3 regions of the Paenibacillus hexagrammi genome follow, and region 2 is predicted to be linked to each of the others. Evidence: riboswitches for the same ligand, from Rfam matches in the RefSeq annotation. Region 2 holds a riboswitch; each other region holds the start of a gene.
The links. Region 2 has a riboswitch for cyclic di-AMP ahead of L0M14_RS21960 (KamA family radical SAM protein). Riboswitches for the same ligand answer to the same signal wherever they lie in the genome.
Positions count from the first base shown of each region.

Region 1: another riboswitch for cyclic di-AMP. It lies ahead of L0M14_RS23600 (C40 family peptidase); the one in region 2 lies ahead of L0M14_RS21960 (KamA family radical SAM protein).
Region 3: another riboswitch for cyclic di-AMP. It lies ahead of L0M14_RS07285 (CAP domain-containing protein); the one in region 2 lies ahead of L0M14_RS21960 (KamA family radical SAM protein).

Region 1 covers NZ_CP090978.1:5,171,518-5,175,798, reverse strand. The annotation lists gene L0M14_RS23630 (DUF1450 domain-containing protein) at 139-390, shown strand; gene L0M14_RS23625 (ferritin) at 504-1,013, shown strand; tRNA gene L0M14_RS23620 (tRNA-Gly) at 1,198-1,272, shown strand; tRNA gene L0M14_RS23615 (tRNA-Arg) at 1,276-1,352, shown strand; tRNA gene L0M14_RS23610 (tRNA-Pro) at 1,372-1,445, shown strand; tRNA gene L0M14_RS23605 (tRNA-Gly) at 1,453-1,523, shown strand; cyclic di-AMP (ydaO/yuaA leader) riboswitch at 1,719-1,932, shown strand; gene L0M14_RS23600 (C40 family peptidase) at 1,938-2,810, shown strand; gene L0M14_RS23595 (hypothetical protein) at 2,987-3,646, shown strand; gene L0M14_RS23590 (phosphodiester glycosidase family protein) at 3,643-4,281, opposite strand, start outside.
Region 2 covers NZ_CP090978.1:4,850,710-4,854,990, forward strand. The annotation lists gene L0M14_RS21955 (hypothetical protein) at 124-660, shown strand; gene L0M14_RS21960 (KamA family radical SAM protein) at 695-1,885, opposite strand; cyclic di-AMP (ydaO/yuaA leader) riboswitch at 2,192-2,332, opposite strand; gene L0M14_RS21965 (DUF2179 domain-containing protein) at 2,378-2,893, opposite strand; gene thpD (ectoine hydroxylase) at 2,993-3,901, opposite strand; gene L0M14_RS21975 (ectoine synthase) at 3,926-4,281, opposite strand, start outside.
Region 3 covers NZ_CP090978.1:1,708,920-1,713,200, forward strand. The annotation lists gene L0M14_RS07275 (sulfite exporter TauE/SafE family protein) at 1-535, shown strand, start outside; gene L0M14_RS07280 (FixH family protein) at 539-973, opposite strand; gene L0M14_RS07285 (CAP domain-containing protein) at 1,144-1,791, opposite strand; cyclic di-AMP (ydaO/yuaA leader) riboswitch at 1,798-1,936, opposite strand; gene L0M14_RS07290 (hypothetical protein) at 2,428-2,715, opposite strand; gene L0M14_RS07295 (hypothetical protein) at 2,894-3,199, shown strand; gene L0M14_RS07300 (ribonuclease J) at 3,375-4,281, shown strand, end outside.

The DNA.
Region 1 (4,281 bases), 320 kb from region 2:
AAAACGTTAGGGCTGCCCCTTTTTAAAGCCAGAGACCGAGTCTTGGTCAAGCCCTTTCATTTTATGTTTGACAATGATAATTATTATCAATATTATGGATGATAAGATGTCAAGTTGAGCACGGGGAGTGAACATGACATGAAGACGATTAAATACTGCTGTAGAAACGAGAAATTTGGTTCCAAGCAAATATATAAATCGTTAAAAGACGAGTATCCTGACCTGAAACAAAAGAAGAAAGATTGCTTAGGCAACTGCAAGCATTGCAAGAAGGAATGCATCGCTATGCTCGGTAAAAAGGAACTGCTGTGCGCAGCATCTCCCCATCTCTTATACGCTCAGTTAAAGCAAATTATTGCGGATTCAAGAGCGGAAAAAGTAATGGTGTAAGCTTGCACAGGCTGAAGGTTATTGAATTCGTTTGTATTTCTAGGGGCAGTTCTGGTAATCTTGTATGTATGGGATTTTGACTAACGATAACCAAATAGAAAGGGCGTGCAGAAATGTTAAACGATACGCTTACAGAAGCTTTAAATGAACAAATGAACTATGAATTCTACTCTGCGCACGTCTATATGGCCATTGCCGGTTATTGCGCTGCTGAGAGCCTAGATGGCTTCTCAAACTTTTTTATTGTACAAGCTGAAGAAGAACGTTTCCATGCTATGAAGATGTTTAAATTTATAAATGATCGCGGAAAAAAGGTAACCCTAGCTGGTATGGAGACACCTGTAAACAACTATAAATCCATTTTGGATGCATTTGAACATGCCTTTAAACATGAGCAGGAAGTAACCAGAAGAATATATCATTTATCTGATCTGGCTTTAAATGACCGCGAGCATGCAACTATGCAATTCTTGAAATGGTTTATTGACGAGCAGGTAGAAGAAGAAGCAATGTTTGACAGCATAATTAATAAGCTTAAGCGGATCGATCAAGACAGCAATGCCTTCTTTATGCTTGATGCCGAATTTGCGCAAAGAACCTTCACGCCTCCGACTGGAGAATAATCGTCTTATGTATCATATAAACAAAGCCTACTCCAAGCTTACTACATGTTGCTGAGTAGGCTTTCCTTCTTATAGGGAGCCTCCAAAATAAATAAAAAAACATTTGCTTTTTTTCTAAATACCTGATATATTATTCCTTGTCGCCTCTGAAGAAATATTAGTGAGGGACATGCAATTAGGTCTTGCGGAAGTGGCTCAGGGGTAGAGCATCGCCTTGCCAAGGCGAGGGTCGCGGGTTCGAATCCCGTCTTCCGCTCCATAAGTGCCCTTAGCTCAGCCGGATAGAGCGTTTGACTACGAATCAAAAGGTCGGGAGTTCGAATCTCTCAGGGCACGCCATTCAAGTGAATATTGATTTCGGGACGTAGCTCAGCTTGGTAGAGCACCTGCTTTGGGAGCAGGGGGTCGCATGTTCAAATCGTGTCGTCCCGATATACACGCGGGTGTAGTTCAATGGTAGAACTCCAGCCTTCCAAGCTGGTAGCGTGGGTTCGATTCCCATCACCCGCTTATCTAATGAGAAGACCACAATTTGTGGTCTTTTTTCAATTTTTGATGTTTATGTTTATAATCGCATTTTATTAAAATCATTTAATAAGGCTTTGACTAGGCATAAAAGGGACGGGCAACCCCAAATTTTCGACATGGAAACTATTACTACGACACAAAAATTGATCTTTCTACGAAATCTATGATAGTCTATGACAGTAAAAAATGCCGAATCAGGGAGCAACATAAGCTCCTGTACGGGGGATTCTTTCTTAACAATGGGGTGAATGGCAGGATCACAGGTGCTCTAAGTGCTCTATTTGCTTGAAGTGTATCAAGTACATTATGTTTTGTAAGTCACCTGTGTAACAGCCAAGGGAATACCTCTTCCCGAACCCGTCAACTAACCTCGGAGGCTCAGGGAGGACATGGGTTTTGAGATTGTCAATGAAAGGTGTTATGGGAGTATCCACTTTGTTATGCGCGGCGGTTACCAGCAGTGTTGGATTTTCAGGTCAAGCAGAGGCAGCTCAACCTATTCCTGTTAAAGTTCAGATTAATGATGAAATTGTCCAGTTCGCGGAAGCTCAGCCGTTCATAGACTCGAAAGGGGTACTGCAAGTTCCCCTCAGGGCTGTATCTGAGAAGCTGGGTTATGAAGTTAAATGGGCTCAGCAGGGAGATGAGATTGCGGTTTCTCTGTTAACCAGAGATCAGGTTGTGTCGCTCAAAACCGATCAGCAGCAAGCTTTAGTGGGAAGCAAGAAAATTAGTATGGCAAGCAGTCCAACTCTTATTCAGGGGAGTACGTATGTGCCGCTGCGTTTCATTAGCGAGACGTTTGGATCACCTATTGATTGGAACGAGTCGAATCAAATTGCCATTGTCAACGCGGACGGCAAATCGCATCAACCGGCTTGGATCGCACCACCTCCCGCGCCAGCGGAGCCACCGTTATCGGACCAAATTGTGCAAATGGCGGACAGTTACTTAGGTGTACCTTATGTATGGGGAGGAACGACTCCAAGTGGTTTCGACTGTTCTGGGTTTGTTAACTTTGTCTATAATGCCAAGGGTGTTGAGCTGCCTAGAACTTCAGTCCAAATGTACGACCAATCCGGAGTAAGAGTTACCGATTTGAAAGTAGGAGATTTGGTCTTCTTTGCTTCAGGTATTGTCAATCATGTTGGAATTTATTTGGGTAATGATGAATTCATATCAGCTACTACTTCCAGAGGCGTTGCTGTAGAAAGTCTGACAAATCGTTATTGGAGCTCACGTTATGTGGGAGCCAAGCGCGTAATTTAAGGGATACATACTCAAAAAGGGAGCATTCGTTCTCATCAAGCCGCAAAATTGCGGTTTACGGAGCGAATGTTTCTTTTTTATGCAAAAATATCAAGTTATATATCGAATTTTTATTCATTTTCGCCTATAATGAAGTGATGTCCGGAGTCAGAGGAAGCGGGTGAAAGGCAATTAGCATGCTAGCTGGTGTTTGGAAGCAATGGCTATTTAAAAAAAGAGAAGCGGTTTCAAAGAATAGAAAGCAGGCTATCTCAAGCGGCGTATCCATACCCGGAGAAATTCAGGAAGTAATCCAACATTTCTTTTGCACTTATGATAATTTTCAAGGTGCCCGTAATCTTCAGACGGATACTTTTATAAAAGAAGTGTTTTACGCCACGAAGCAGGAGCCTATGGATCAAAGCACTGTTGAGGAAATGGAGACGTATCTCCACTACAATAATATGCAGAGACTGCGGCTAAAGCATTATGAAATTGATGAGTTTCTAATGGTCGACAGCGATGTGTGCCTGGTTGGCGTGACCAGAGAATACAGCGGCAATGTGAAAAACAGGGTGTTGTATTTTTTACATAAAGAAGATGGAGGCTGGCGCTTCCATCATATTGCAAGGTCTCATTATGGTGTTGTCCTTGATAAGTTTCAAGTAAGAGAACAGACGGGCTTTGTCATTGGTAATGAAAAAGCCGCGATGCTGTTTCTGACGCATAGTTCTTCTTCGGCGGCAACCAATTATATGACCGGAGATTACGTACACGCAGAAGGATACCTGGAAGTCGAGCAGCAAGTGAGCGGTCAACTGTTTTACAGGGTTGTTCGTATGAATCGCATTCATTAAGGAAAGGTAAGTGAAGCCCGGTATAGCTGAGAATCCCATGTTACTTTTCCACCAAGTGATTCTATGACTGCCCGAAGAGGCATATAGATATGTCCCTCTACGATTTCAGGAGCTGCAGGCAGTACGACTTTGTTACCATTCCAAAGCATGATCCGATCATCGGGATGCAGCCGGATATGGTTCGTACCATATTGTACAGTCAGTTCGCGTGCAGTTCCGTCCCATTCAAACTTCGCACCAATTCTCTCGAGAATTCCCCGCATGGGAACCATGCTGGTTTCTTCCGTTAAGTATCCTCGAAATTCTTGCACAAACTGTCCATTCACGGTTAATTGAATTTGTGGATTCTGCAATCTTTCCACAACAAGAGCGTTGCTGAGCTCCCTTCCAGGTGAAGTAATGATCGTGCCTCGCGCATACAACGCTGAGCTTGCGCCTCCATCTAAGTTCATGGCGTCTGTGATGCCTAACTGCTGTAAAACATGGGCCATATCCGAAATAGTGGCTGATGATACGGTGCCCATGAGCAGCTGACCGGATGCGTCAACGCCGATAAAGCTGCGAGCGTTCGCTTGAGTGGTGATTTTCGGGTCCGTAAAGCCATCACGGGTGTAATCGATGTCGATGTTTCCATC
Region 2 (4,281 bases):
CTAATTAGTTTGAATGATAATAGAGTATCTTGATCTATTGGGATTGCTTTGGATGAAATAACCGTTCATTGGAAATAATTCTATATAATAAGGACTGATTCTTCTATGAAATGAGATTAATCGATGAATGAACTTAACGAACTACAAACTGCTTTAAGCGACGCCAGGTGGGTGTACTGGTATCAACATGTGTTTCTCTCGTGGCAGTGGCTTTTGCTGCTGCTGTTTACGGCGGTGCTGACTTTGGTCTGGGTCATGGCTGTAGACCGAATCCGTCTGCTTGCCATTGTCTTCTTTGGCTCATGCATATTTATAGCATCTCTAATAGCTGACTCTTTGGGAGGCGAGCTTCAGCTGTGGGATTATCCCAGCATGCTGCTGCCCTGGGGACCGCGGATTATTTGTATTGATTGGTCGATTGCCATATTCTCCATGATGATTTATCAATTATTCACGAATTGGCTGTTATTTCTGGGGGCCGCAATTTGTTTGAGCGCCTTTTTCTCCTTTATTTTGGAGCCGCTCGCATCCGTTTGGGATATCTATCAGCTTTATGCTTGGGAATACTTATATTCCTTTCCCATCTACATACTTCTCTTTCTCTTGGTAAAAGCAATTACTGATAAGATCGCAGCCGTGCAAAAACAACACTCCCACTAAAACAAAAAACCAGCTCCCAGAGCTGGTCAGCACACTATGAACATGAAACATTTCGCTGGCTTCTAACAGCAAGCTGAGGCATTGCGGGAAGCTCGTTAACGGATATAATATCGTTGGTCTTCTTGACCGGTTTCTCCCAATACTGCTCGCTTCCCGGAAGATCGTCAAACCATGCGGCGTCATCAGGGCAATCCAAAATCATAAACTTGCCGTACTGATCATCACGGGATTGATGATATTTCAAGTAGGCCTTGCCATCCTCAATCGCCAAAATCTCAATCTTGCCGGAGGTATGGCTCATGGACAAACGCACCCTTTTGCCTAGACCCGATGTGCGAGCCTTGGCTTCCTCAACCAAACGGTACACCTCTGCAAGCGGCAGGACAAAGTCCCTGTTGCCCGCAACCGGACGGTTAATAAAGAAGTAATACGGGGTTACACCGGCCCAGGACAGCTTATCCAGCAGCTCGGCCAGCACCTCAGGGCGGTCATTAATGCCCTTCAGCACAGGGGTTTGATTGACGACTATGGCTCCAGCTTGATGCAGAGCTTCGAAGGCTTTCTTCGCTTCAGCCGTAATTTCACGCGGATGATTGATATGCGCCATGACATAGATCCGTTTGTCAGCGCTGGAATGATTCCGAATCACTTCAAGCAGCTTCTCATCCTCATAGATCCGCATCGGATTGAAAACGGGTATTTTAGAGCCCAGACGGATAATTTTCACATGATCAATTTCACGCAGCCTATGGAAGATCTTCTCTAACCGGGCTGTGCCTAGAATCAAGCTATCTCCGCCAGTTAGCAGCACATTATTGATTTCGGGATGCTCCGCAATATAATTCAAGCCCGCATCGACATCAGACGTCGCTTCATTCACATCATTGCGGAACAAGCGCTTGCGGAAGCAATACCTGCAGTAGGCGCCGCACACTTCTGAAACGATCAGCAGTGCTGTCGTCCGGTACTTATGCTGGCAGCCCGGTACGACATAATTCGTATCCTCATCGGATGCATCCCACCGCCCATACTCAGACAGCTCGCCTTCATTGGGAATGACTAGCTTCTTGATCGGATCATGGGGATCGTTCCAGTCGATCAATCGTAAATAATAATCGTTCACTCGAAACACGAATTTCTCGGTAATCTGTTTCAGCTTCGTTCGCTCATGCTCAGGAATTTCCATAATTTTATCGATATCGGTAATATACTTAGGTTGCGGCATACGAGTCCTCCTTGGCAGGTCGATAGTACGCTTAACAGACCACAGTATGAATGGAAAAGAAGCGGATTGTGCAGCTGCTTGCTCTCTTCCTCCTTCCTTCGGTTTGTCTGGCTTCTTCTTCCGGTCTGTCTCTGTTCCCAGAGCTTCAAGGCCTGCATAAATAAGCCGGTGTATAAACATAAAAAAATGACCCGCCATAGCTGGATCAAGAAGCTGAATCACTCCTTTTATCCGCTATAATCGGGCCCTGTAGACACAAAAAACCCGATGTACGGGTCAACAAAACGCATAGGCTCACTTATGCTGTTACGACCCATCCACTGCTGACGAGGTTAGCTGTCGGGCTCGGGAAAGATGGTTCCCTACATGAAGCATGCATGATTCGCCCCTAAAAATTGGTTCCCCCGCTTTCCAATTCAAGAACTGGAAATTAAGCGTAGTCATAGTTTACATAATGTTCCTCCTCTTTGTCAACGACAGCAGAACGTTCCGCTATCTGCGCGTTGATTTCAGCCAGAAGCCGCCGTTGAGCCGCTTGGACTCCATCGTCACCACAAATGCCTTAGGATCAACAGCCAGGATACAGTCGTACAAATATTTTTCACTTTTCCGCTTTGCCAGAACCTCCAACATAAGACGCTCGCCGTCACGCCCCCAACCAATCCAAGAAGTTACACCAAAGCCTTGCCTACGCAAAAATGCCGCCATATAATTATGAACCTCATCGGTAATGACTTTCACGGATATGTAGCCGAGCGCTAATCTCTCTTCAATCCAAGAGCCTGTCAGCACACCAAGACCGTAGCCTACGGCATAAACGATCAAACATGCAGGCTGGTCGAGATATTTTAAAACCAAATTCAAGCCAATTACATAAATGATGATTTCCAGCATACTAAGTGCAGCCGCCGTGTAAGTTTCACCCTTCAACGTCAGAAGCATTCTCAAGGTAAAACAGGAAACGTACACAATCTGAATCGCTAAAATACTGGCCAAGATCGTAAGCAAGTTGTCCTCCCCTTCCTGGAAATGAAGGCCCGCCCGACAAGACAGGCGGACCCTTCATGTGAAGGCACAAGACGCTTTGACAGCGCCGAGCAAAATATTTTACGAACGAGTAGCGATGTAATCCGGTCTCGGATTCTGACCTGAATACGGCTCCGCCAATTTATTATGCACACTGTTGTAGACAATAAATACATTGCTTCTTGGCAGCGGCGTGATGTTGCTGTTAGAGCCGTGCATCAGATTGCAGTCGAACAGAACGATGGAGCCCGCATTCCCTACAGGAGCGGTAATTCCACCCTGCTGCACCAGATATGTTAAGCTGTCTCGATCCGGAACTCCATATTCCTGGCGGCGGAGCGATGACTTGAAATTGTCGTCCGGCGTTTCACCAACGCAGGATACGAACGTGCGATGCGAACCTGGAACTACCATTAGCGGTCCGTTGTTGGGCGTATTGTCCTCCAGCGCAATGGAGCAGCTGAGCGCTCTCATTCGAGGCATACCATCTTCTACATGCCAGGTTTCAAAGTCAGAGTGCCAGTAGAACTCTTTACCCGTGAAACCTTGCTTGAAGTTAATGCGGGACTGGTGGACGTACGCTTCGCTTCCCAAAATTTGCTGAATAATCGCTTGAATCCTCGGGTGCTCGGCAATTCCTTTGAACACCTCATGATCCCGATGCACCGCAAAAATGGAGCGAATTTCATCGCTGCTAGGCTCACGAATGACCTCGGGGCGATCCGACGTTTTGCTCTCCGCCCAGAGCAGGCCCATTTCTTCCCGCCACTGCTGAACCTGAGCTTCATCGAAGAAGGAATCAAGGAACAAATAACCGTTTTTGTCGTAAAAAGCGAGCTGCTCTTCGTTAATTTCAGAGGTGTGAAGAGCTGTGGTGTATACAACCGGGTCTTGCCTTGTCAGCAGTCTTGGCTCTTTAAAAACCCGGGAAGGATAAATATCATGGGTAGTGTTGGAAGTGTTCAATATAACTTGACCTTTCGTAGTCATGGCAATTGCCCCTTTCCATCATAATTAGTCTAACGGATACGTACCTTCTTCATCATGAACTTCATTTCCCGAACAAGGCGGGTTAAACACACAGACCATGCGCATTTGCGTCTTGGCTCGAAGGGTATGCTTCTCGTGGCCGTTCAGCACGTACAAGGTTCCTGCCTGGATCGGATAAACGACTCCCGTTTCCAGCACCTCAACCTCGCCTTCCCCTTCTGTGCAGTACACAGCCTCGACGTGGTTTTTATACCAAAACGTGGATTCTGTTTCCGGCTTAATGATCGTCTCATGTAAAGAGAATCCAACTCCGTCCTTCTTAACCAGAAGACGAACGCTGCTCCAGTTCTCGGTATCGACATCATGCTCGGTTCCAGCGA
Region 3 (4,281 bases), 3.1 Mb from region 2:
GAGAGTTGCAACGTATACGCTGCTCGGGGTTGTCATGGGGGGAGCGGGCTCATTTGTCGATGTCGCGGGTGAATTGGCTGGTCTGCAGGGGCTGGCCAGCTTGCTGGGAGGCATCTTTATTTTGCTGTGGACCTACCGTAAATATACGATTCCGATAGCGGAGTGGGGACCGCATCGTATACCTGGGATCAGATCGCAGCTCATCAAGCTAAAGGCAAGCCCCAGCTTCTGGGCTACATTTGTTACGGGAATCCTTATGGGCTTCATACCTTGCGGCCTAACGTACGCGATGGAAATCAATGCAGTAGCGAGCGCAAGCTATCTGAATGGGGGGCTGATCATGCTGGTATTCGGCTTGTCCACCCTACCGGCATTAGCGCTGACAGGGGCGCTCGCCGGTATGATGAAGCACAAGCTCCGCAGCCGAATTACCTATCTCGGGCAGCTTATGGCTTCCGTGATCGGTATTCTGGCTATTCTAAGAGGACTCGCGGCAAACGGATGGATTCCATCCGTTCACCCCTGGCTGTGGTAAATGTCAACGGGCAGCTTTGAACGGGTGTGTGACGTGCAGTGTCTGACCATTCAGCTCGATGTCGACGAGTGCTTCCCAGTCGCCTTCCATGAGAGGGACAGCGTTACCCTGGTAAGCTCCGGGTTCTGTTTGGCTGGCCGTCCCCTCGAATGTGCCGCAAAACATATGCGGCATTTTTAATAGAAAATGAATCGTTGCGTGGGATACGGGATTACCCTGTACATCGGAGATGTGTACCTGGAGCTCGTTATTCTTAAGGATTTGAGCCGGAGCTCGACCAAGCGAAACCTCAATGGAATAGCCGGCCTGCTCGACGGCCGTTATCTCGTTACCGGCCGCGCTGCTTGTTTCGGACTGATCGATGATCAAGTACACAGCCATGAAGATCAGGCCGACGATACACATGATCGCGAACGGGCTTTTTTTCAATATGCTCATCCGTATTCCTCCTCCAGCTGGAGTCATTACATCTGTAATGAATGTATGCAGGAACATAGGCGGATCATGAATACGACCTCTCCGAAAGCTGCGAGGCTGTTCAAGCACCTTTATTTAAAAGTTAAAAAGCAGCCGAATAGCCGGCTGCTTTGCATGGTTGTAGGCTATATTTAGTTTGCGATAAATTCCTGTACCCATTCGCCATTGTAATAGGCTGCACCGATTTTCGTATAGTTCGGACTTAATATATTTTGTCGATGTCCCGCACTGTTCATCCAAGCAGTCATAACGTCCTGCGGAGTCTTTTGACCCATGGCGATATTCTCTCCCGCATACGTGTAACGAATACCGTAAGAGGTCATCATATCGAAAGGTGAACCGTACGTCGGCGATGTATGATCAAAATAATGGTTATTGTACATGTCCTTTGCTTTATCAAGTGCCATTGCCGCAAGTGCAGTATCGCTCGTTAAAGGCTTCAGTCCTGCTTTTGCTCTTTCCTGATTGACAAGTGTAACAACTTGGCTTGCAAAGGCGGATGTGGCAGTCGAAGCTGCCGGAGTGCTAGGTGCTGTCTGCGGCGCAGTGGTTACAGCCTTCTGAGGAAGATTCAGCACCATGCCCTTCCAGATGTTATTTGGATTCTTAACTTGTGGATTGACTTGAATGAGTGAAGTCAAGCTAATTCCTTGACTCTTCGAAATCAGATACATGGTATCATGATCGGTCACTGTGTAAGTGGCCGCGGAAGCCGCGCCAGCACCAATAATCGTCCCAACTGCAAGAATACCGCTTAATAGGGATTTTTTAAAACGCATGGATCAACATCCTCTCTTTATTGGCCTGCGAGGTTAGCTGTCGGGTTCGGGTCAAAGAGCAATCACCCGGCCGGATAACCGGCTTTACCCCAGAAGAATGGTTCCCCCGCGCTTCTTCATTCAGAAGCTTTGGCCTGTATTGGTCTTTCGAGAGGCAATCTTAACATGGCGAACGCGGTAAAGACATCAAATAAAATTTTCCATATGAAAATAAATGTATAAATTTTTTGTAAAGTGAGCATTCTATATTTGTCGGCAAGCAGAGAGGTGTGGTTCCGTTGGAGGCTTTCAGCGAAATACAACCGTTGCATAGAGGACTTTCATACCTGTTATAGCAGGCTGGAGGGGATGTGCTAAAGACACGTACCGTGTTTTACACGCAGATTTACCAAAGGTAAACGAGTAACTGGTTATGTAAAGATACTAATGTGCCGACAAGATAAGGGTCCCAGCCGGGATCCTTTTCTTTCGTTAATAAGCAACCTTAACAAACGCGCTCGCCCTTTTAGGACGACGAAGTCGTTTATCCTTGCCTTCATCCAGAAGATGTAAACAAATAGAACTCTGTCTGCATCAGACCAGAGTTCTTTATCATTTCTTTGTTTAACGTAAATGTTTAGATTGTAGGATAAGCGCTTACAGTTTGCTCTTGATGTCTTTGAGATAGTGTACGATAACCCCAACGCCTCCAACATAGTAAGCGATGAGAAGAAGCCATCCTGTAGGATCGAGAGACATCATGCCAGCCAGCATGTACAATGGGAAAACATAGTACAGCAGGTCTCGCAAGAAACCAAGCACTGGCCCATCAGGCAATTCGCTTGCTTTTACTGAGCGATATAGACCCAGTAAGAACTTGATGCCCATAAGCCCGAGTACCACCCACATCGTGTAAAGCATCCAACCAGTAAGTGTAACTAACATAGAAATCACCTCCTTCCAAGGGGAAGGTTTATGACTCCTTATATCATATGAACAAGCTCGTGCATCGGTGTTGGGCTCTTTCACCATTTCCTTCCAAGATTGAAATAGAATCTTGATTCAATATTTGAGAATACTAGGAGAGAATACCGATAGTTTGGAATAGGAAGGGGAGTATTCAATGAGTGAACAACAATCTTTGGAGCCACATGACCTAGCGGAACAACTGTCGAATGAAACCAATACCCCTTCGACAAGCGCAATGGAAAACAACGACAATGACCTTCACTTGAAGGCTGACAAATCGGCATTTGGAGAAACATCTGCAGACAGCCCCATGGAATTGGAACCGGGATCGGATTCGGAACTGGAAAATGCGGAGGAACCGGCTTGGTTTGATTCGGTCCGCGGAGCTGCAATGATTGCCCGGGATTCGTTCCCGGATCAAATTGATTACTATGAGCCGGATTTGGATGAAACCATCTAGACGTCTGAGTAAACAAGAAGCCTCCTGAACATCTTTCAAGAGGCTTCTTTGGCATGTAGGATTATGAGTTTCATAAATCCGTGCTTAGCGCTAAGAAATGACTTCATAAATTTCCTTATAAATAACTGCATAAACGCTCAAAATAATTGAAAATCGTCAGCTGGGAGGCTTTTTCATGAGTGGCTCAAAGAAACTGTCGAAGAAACTGTCTATCATAGGACTTGGCGGTATTAATGAAATTGGGAAAAATATGTATGTCATTCAATATGCAGATGATATCGTCATTGTCGACTGCGGTTCCAAATTTCCTGATGAAAGTTTATTAGGCATCGATCTTATTGTCCCGGATATTTCGTATTTGCTTGAACATAGAAATAAAGTCAGAGGGATGATTGTTACACATGGGCATGAAGACCACATTGGCGGTATTCCTTATATTTTAAAACAATTGAACATGCCTATTTATGGTACTAGACTGACGCTGGGCTTAATCGCGGCCAAGATGAAAGAAGCGGGAGTATCGGCTCAGATGAGTTTAATCGACGGCGACAGTGACTTGAGACTCGGAGCTGTACGGGCGACCTTTTTCAAAACCAACCACAGTATACCGGACTGCCTAGGCGTCGTATTTCATACTCCGGAAGGTACTGTTGTGCATACGGGGGATTTTAAATTCGATCTCAGTCCAGTCAATAAGCAGTATCCGGATTTGCATAAAATGGCCGAGATCGGCAAGAATGGTGTTCTTGCCCTGCTTTCAGAAAGCACCAATGCTGAACGCCCGGGCTTTACACCGTCAGAGCGGGTAGTTGGTGAGCATATTGCAGAAGCATTTCGCAAAGCGCAAAATAAAATTTTCATTTCAACCTTCGCGTCCAATGTGAACCGGCTTCAGCAGATTGTTGATGCAGCGGAGATGACGAACCGTAAGTTAGTGCTGCTAGGCAGAAGCATGATTAACGTCATACAAACCGCTACCGAACTTGGTTACATACAAATTCCTCCCGGTATGCTAATTGAGCCTGCTGAGGTGAATCGGTTAACGCCAGAAAGGGTTGCTGTCCTTTGCACAGGAAGTCAAG